Pyxidicoccus trucidator: one gene and its partner. The protein of the gene in region 1 interacts with the protein of each later gene in a pairwise test. Links are inferred from orthologs where the notes say so. Each region holds a gene or a part of one and is shown in the gene's direction. Other genes may lie near its edges.

Region 1 (3,279 bases):
CGCCCCGGGCGACCACCGCCAGCTCCAGGGCGATGTTGCCGGCCGGGCCCTTCACGCCGTCCCACCCGGTGTCCACCGCCGGGTTCGCCTCGCGCAGACGGGGCACGAGCACCACCGCCAGGACGCTGGCGGCGATGGCGCCTGCGATGAGGCCCCAACGCCGGGCCTCCGGTCGGGGCTGGCGCAGGCCGCGGCGCACGCGCGCCAGGCCCAGCTCGTCCAGCGGGGCCTGCTGCTTCGCCGCCGGGCCCAGGCCGAGCAGCAGCGCATCCACCTGTCCGTCCAGCAGGTCGGGGCCGGTGTGGGTGGCCAGGAACTCCTCACACGTCTCGCACGCGGTGGCCAGGTGCTCGCGGAAGTACGCCACCGCCTCCGGCTCCCGGCGGGCAAGCGCGCTCATCGCGTCGGCATTCAGGTGTCTCATCACGTCTCACTCCCACCGACCGGCGAGCACCCGCCGGAGCAACTCGCGCTTGATGCGGGAGCGGAACCGCTCCAGCCGCATCGTCACCGCGCTCTTTCCCACGCCGAGCTTCTCGGCAATCTCTCGCGCGGACAGCTCACCCTCGATGTAGAAGAGGTGCACCGTCCGCTTCTCCTCGCCCTCCGGCAGCTCATCGATGAGCCGCCGCACCACCTCGATGTCGCGCTCCAACTGGAGCGCCTCCGGGATGTGGGGGACTGTCTCCGGCTCCGGGTCCGCGACGTCATCTTCCAGCCGCCGCGTGCTCGACTTGCGCTCCAGCCGCGTCCGCGCCCGGTTTCGGGCAATGGACAGCAACCACGCCTCGAATGCCCCCACCTCCTTCAGCCGCGGGAGCGCACGGAACGCCCGGACGAAGGTCTCCTGGATGACGTCCTCCACCTCGTCTGGATCCAACGGGGCGAACCCCGCCACCAGCCTCGCCACCATGGGCCGGGAGCGCCGGTACAGCTCACTGTAGGCGGACGCCTCCCCGCGGGCCGCCCGCATTACCCACTCCGTCAACCCCTCCGAGGAACCCACCTGACCTCCAGACCCGCGAATCCACCCGCCGGCCACGCATCCAGGGAAAACCCGCCGCTCACGCCGGGAAGCAGCCTGGCAGTCTCCTTCCCGCTGGCCCCCGGGGGGGCTCCACGAGGAAGAATGCCGGCCCGGCCGTTCATTTTCCAAAGGACACTGCCATGCGCGTCATCAACTTCAACCCCGGCCCGGCCGGCCTGCCCCTTCCAGCCCTCGAGCGGGCCCGGGACGAGTTGCTCGACTTCCAGGGCTCGGGCATGTCCGTCATGGAGCACAGCCACCGGGGGAAGGAGTACGAGGCCGTCCACGACGGGGCCATTTCCCTCCTGACGGAATTGCTCGGCATTCCCGCCACCCATCAGGTGCTCTTCCTCACCGGCGGCGCCTCGCAGCAGTTCGCCCAGGTGCCGATGAACTTCCTCACCCCGGAGGCCGGCGCGGACTACCTGATGACGGGGGTGTGGAGCGAGAAGGCCTTCGACGAGGCGAAGTACTACGGGAAACCCCGCGTCGCGGCCACCACCGTCCAGCCGGACAAGCACTACATGCGCGTGCCGCGCCAGGACGAGCTGAAGCTGGACGCGAAGGCGGCCTACGTCCACCTCACGAGCAACAACACCATCTACGGCACGCAGTTCCACACCTTCCCGGACGTGGGCAGCGTGCCCCTCGTCGCGGACATGAGCTCGGACTTCCTGTGGAAGGGGTTCGACGTGAGCCGCTTCGGGCTCGTCTACGCGGGCGCGCAGAAGAACCTGGGCCCCTCGGGCGTGACGCTGGTGGTGGCCGACAAGGGCTTCATCGCCCGGGGCCGGAAGGACATCCCCAAGTTCTTCCGCTACAGCACCCACGCGGAGAACAACTCGCTCTACAACACGCCCCCCACCCTCGCCATCTACCTGGTGCGCAACGTGCTGGCGTGGATGAAGGACGTGGGCGGCCTGGGCCAGCTGGAGCGGTGGAATCGCGAGAAGGCCGCGCTGCTCTACGGCGCCATCGACCGGAACGCGGGCTTCTACCGGGCCCCCGTGGAGCGCGAGTCCCGTTCAGTGATGAACGTCGTCTTCCACCTGCCCTCGGAGGACCTGGACATCACCTTCGTGGCCGAGGCGAAGAAGGCGGGCATGGTGGGACTGAAGGGACACCGCACCGCGGGCGGCATCCGCGTCTCCACCTATAACGCCGTGACTGTGGAGAATGTGCGCACCCTGGCCTCCTTCATGGACCACTTCGTGAAGATGCGCGGCTAGGCTGCGTCCAACCCCACGGATTTCCCAACCGGAGGTTTCATGAAAGCCAAGCTGTCCGCCGTCGCGCTGTCCCTGCTGCTCGCCGCTCCCGCCTTCGCCAAGGAGGTCGCTGGCGTGAAGTATCCGGAGACCGCCACCGTCGAAGGCAAGGAGCTGAAGCTCAACGGGGTGGGCGTACGCACCAAGATGGTCTTCAAGGTCTACACGGCGGGGCTGTACGTGGAGAACCCGTCCAAGGACGGCGCGAAGCTCATCAGCGCCGACGAAATCAAGCGCGTGCGCATGTACATGCTGCGCGACCTGGACAAGAAGACCATCGGCGAAGCCATGGCCGAGGGCTTCAAGAAGAACGCCGGCGCCAAGCTGCCGGAGCTCCAGCCCAAGCTGGACACCTTCACCGCGGCCCTCCCCGACGTGAAGAAGGGTGACGAAATCACCCTCACCTACGTGCCCGGCCAGGGCACCCAGGTGCAGAGCAAGAGCGGCAAGCAGATCACCGTCGAGGGCAAGGACTTCTCGGACGCGCTCTTCTCCGTCTTCGTGGGCGCGAAGCCCGTGGACGGCGACCTCAAGGACGGGATGCTCGGCAAGGACTGAGCGTTCCGCTTCGCGTGAGGAAGTCCCGGCGCCCCGTGTCCGACACGGGGCGTCGTCGTTTCCAGCCCCCGGGGGCAATACCCCGGCGCCTTTCGCGTACGGAAGGGGGTGCCCGGCTGCACGGGGGTGTCAGGTCTGATAGCAACCGGTGGGCAAGGAGGAAGCAATGGGGATCTGCTCGTGGCTGGTGCTGGGCGGTATCGCGGGTTGGTTGGCCAGTATGATCAAGGGCACCAATGCCCGGATGGGGATGTTCGCGAACATCGCCACCGGCATCGTCGGCTCCATGATTGGCGGCTGGCTGTTCAGCCTGATTGGCGGCAGGGGCGTGACGGGCTTCAACCTCTACTCGCTGGCCGTGGCCACGGTGGGGGCCGTCATCCTCATCACCATCGTCCAGGCCATTCGAAAATAGCCGCCGCGACG
Region 2 (3,190 bases), on another replicon or contig:
GAAGAAGTCCCCCTCCAAGCCCTCTGCCGCGCCGAAGACGTCCCGGCGCCAGGCGGAGAAGCTGGTCTCCATTCCCGCGGACCTCGTGCTGGCGCCGCAGGTGGAGGCCCCCCGCCAGCCCACGGGCAGGGACCAGTCCCGCGGCCGGTCCGCCACCGGCCCGCGCGAGCTGACCTGGGCGGAGTTCGACCGCGCCGTGCAGAAGCTGGCCGGCGCCATCCGCGAGTCCTTCGCGCCGCAGGCGGTGGTGGGCGTGGCCCACGGTGGCGTCTTCGTGGGCGGGGCGCTGTCGTCGGCGCTCGGCTGCGAGTTCTTCCCCGTGCGCATCAGCCGCCGCAGCCGTGACAGGGGGCAGGGCGCGAAGACGCGGGGCAACCCGAAGCTCAGCGGGGAGATGCCTCGCGAGCTGAAGGGGCGCCGCGTGCTGATTGTGGACGACGTGGCCTCCAGCGGGGACACGCTGGAGCTGGCGTCCCAGCTGGCGCGCGAGGTGGGCGCGAAGAAGGTGGAGACGGCGTGCCTGGTGGCGCGGCCCGAGGGCTTCGCGCCGGACTACTGCGCGCTGGCCACTGCCTCGCTGGTGGTCTTCCCCTGGGACTACGAGCCGTCCACGGGCGACGCCCGCTTCGACGAGGACCCGGACAAGGCGGGGGCGTGAGCCCCGGCGGGGTGGGGCGATGATTGTCGGGACGGCGGGCCACATCGACCATGGCAAGACGTCCCTGGTGAAGGCCCTCACCGGCATCGACACCGACCGGCTGAAGGAAGAGAAGCGGCGCGGAATCACGCTGGAGCTGGGCTTCGCGCACCTGACGCTGGACGACGGCACGGTGGCCGGCGTGGTGGACGTGCCCGGCCACGAGCGCTTCGTGAAGGCCATGGCCGCGGGCGCTGGCGGCGTGGACCTGGCGGTGCTGGTGGTGGCCTCGGACGAGGGCGTCATGCCCCAGACGCGCGAGCACCTGGACATCTGCCGGCTGCTGGGCGTGAGGGCCGGCGTCATCGCCCTCACCAAGTCGGATTTGCTGGCGGAGCTGGGCCCGGAGTGGCGCGCGCTGGTGGAGGCGGACCTGGGCGCGCTCACCGCCGGCACCTTCCTGGAGGGCGCGCCCGTGGTGCCCTGCTCCTCGAAGACGGGCGAGGGCCTGGACGCGCTGAAGGCCGCGCTCACCCGTGCCGCCGGGGCGCTGCCGAAGCGTCCGGCGGAGGGGCCCGCCTTCCTGCCGGTGGACCGGGTCTTCACAATCAAGGGCTTCGGCACCGTGGTGACGGGCACCCTGCTGTCGGGCACGGTGGCCGTGGAGGACGCGGTGGCGCTGCTGCCCGGGCTGCCCGGCCCCTTGCGCGTGCGCGGCGTGCAGGTGCACGGGCAGCCGGTGCCCAGGGTGGACGCGGGCCAGCGCGCGGCCGTGAATGTCACCGGCGTGGAGCCGGAGGCGCTGCACCGGGGCATGGTGCTGGTGCGCTCGGGGGAGCTGCCGGAGACGCGGATGCTGGACGTGGAGCTGGCCCTGCTGCCCGCGGCGGAGGCCGCGCTGCCCCGGCGCAAGAAGCTGCTGCTGCACCTGGGCACCGCGCAGGTGGAGGCCACGGTGGCGCTGCTGGACGTGGAGCGGCTGGAGCCCGGTGAGACGGCGCTCGCGCAGCTGCGCCTGGACGGCCCGGTGGGCGCGCTGGTGGGCCAGCGCTTCATCCTGCGCGGCGCGCGCGCGCTGCCCGGCCGTGGGGCCACGGTGGCGGGGGGGCGCATCCTGTCGATTACGCCGCCCCGGCGCCGCGGGGGAGGCTCGACGGTGGTGGCGCCGCTGCTGGAGGCGGACCCGGCGGGGCAGGTGGCGTGGCTGCTGCGGCAGGCCGGCTACCGGGGGCTGACGCAGCAGGAGCTGTTCGGCCGCTCGGGGCTGGGGCCAAAAGTACTCACGCGCGCGCTGGAGCTGCTGGGCACGCGGGGCGGGGCGCTGCTGGTGGACCGGGAGCGGCGGCTGTACCTCTCCGGCGAGGTGTTCGAGGGGCTGCAGGGGCGGGCGCTGGCCCTGCTGGCCGCCTTCCATGAGCGCGAGCCCCTGCGCGAGGGCCTGCCCCGCGAGGAGCTGCGCCAGCGCCTGTCCGCCGAGCTGGACTCGCGCACCTTCCAGCGGGTGACGCAGGCGCTGGTGGACGGCGGGAAGGTGGAGCTGGACAAGGAGGTGGTGCGCCTCAAGGGGCGGGGCCGCACGCTGTCGCTGGGGGACGAGGCGGCCCGGACGAAGCTGGCGGCGGAGCTGTCCGCGGCGGGGCTGGCGCCCTCCACCCTGAATGAGCTGGCGCAGAAGCTGCTGCTGCCCATGCCCCGGCTCCAGGAGCTCTTGAAGGTGATGGTGGCGGAGGGGACGGTGGTGCGGGTCAGCGAGGAGCTGTGCTTCGACGCGGGGGCACTCGCGGGCCTGCGCGAACGCCTGGTTGCCCACCTGCGCGAGAAGAAGGAGATTACCACCCAGGCCTTCAAGGAAATGGTCGGCCAGAGCCGCAAGTTCGTCATCCCGCTGTCGGAGTACTTCGACCGGGAGAAGGTGACGCTACGGGTGGGCGAGAAGCGGGTGCTGCGTCGCGGATGAGCACGAAGCGTTACAGCGAGGCCGACCTGCGCGTCCTCATCGAGCCCTACGGCAACCCCGTGCTGGCGGTGGTGGACGGACGTGTGTCCGCCGTGAATGACGCGTGGCTCGCCATGCTCGGGCTCCCGCGGGAGCAGGTGGAGGGGCGCCCGTTGATGGACTTCGTCCAGCCGGAGGAGCGCAGCCGCCTGTCCGAGCGCTACCGCCTGCTGGAGGCCGGCGCGCCGCTGGAGGCGCGGACGCAGACCTACCAGGTGCCCTGCGCGGGCGGCGTCAGCCGCGAGGTGTCCCTCTTCGCGACGCGCCTCCCGATGGAGGGCGGCGCCGGGGCGCTGCTCCTCAACTGCCTGCTCATGGGGAACCGGCCCCCGGAGATGGCGGTGGCCGAGTGCCTGGTGGAGACGTCCGCGGAGCTGGTCACCGCGCACTCCGAGGACGCGGTGCGCCGCGTGGCGCTGAAGGGCCTGCGGGACGCGGGCTTCCGGGGCCGCCTGCTGCGCTGGGACGGCGAGCGGCTGCTGGCGCACGACGGCGAGCCCCTGCCGGAGGACGTGCGCCTGGGCATGGAGTCGCTGGCGGACGGGCGCCCCGTCTTT

The links.
Region 2: the proteins of serC (region 1) and selB interact in binary tests that used the Escherichia coli proteins (3 or more experiments, as listed by UniProt). The link is inferred for Pyxidicoccus trucidator from one-to-one orthologs.

What each region holds. Positions count from the first base shown.
Region 1 is NZ_JAAIXZ010000028.1:113,658-116,936, forward strand. The notes cover bases 241-3,211. They hold serC (3-phosphoserine/phosphohydroxythreonine transaminase), read left to right. Parts: upstream 241-1,167; coding sequence 1,168-2,256; downstream 2,257-3,211. Other genes in these bases: G4D85_RS45155 (hypothetical protein), read right to left, coding at 241-424; G4D85_RS45160 (sigma-70 family RNA polymerase sigma factor), read right to left, coding at 431-1,006; G4D85_RS45170 (chalcone isomerase family protein), read left to right, coding at 2,296-2,853; G4D85_RS45175 (GlsB/YeaQ/YmgE family stress response membrane protein), read left to right, coding at 3,020-3,211. Outside these bases: more of G4D85_RS45155, read right to left, coding at 1-240; more of G4D85_RS45175, read left to right, coding at 3,212-3,268. UniProt on the Escherichia coli protein: Catalyzes the reversible conversion of 3-phosphohydroxypyruvate to phosphoserine and of 3-hydroxy-2-oxo-4-phosphonooxybutanoate to phosphohydroxythreonine. Is involved in both pyridoxine and serine biosynthesis.
Region 2 is NZ_JAAIXZ010000001.1:964,967-968,156, reverse strand. What follows is about bases 254-3,135. They hold selB (selenocysteine-specific translation elongation factor), read left to right. Parts: upstream 254-677; coding sequence 678-2,594; downstream 2,595-3,135. Other genes in these bases: G4D85_RS04085 (ATP-binding protein), read left to right, coding at 2,591-3,135; G4D85_RS04095 (phosphoribosyltransferase), read left to right, coding at 254-658. Outside these bases: more of G4D85_RS04095, read left to right, coding at 1-253; more of G4D85_RS04085, read left to right, coding at 3,136-3,190. UniProt on the Escherichia coli protein: Translation factor necessary for the incorporation of selenocysteine into proteins. It probably replaces EF-Tu for the insertion of selenocysteine directed by the UGA codon. SelB binds GTP and GDP.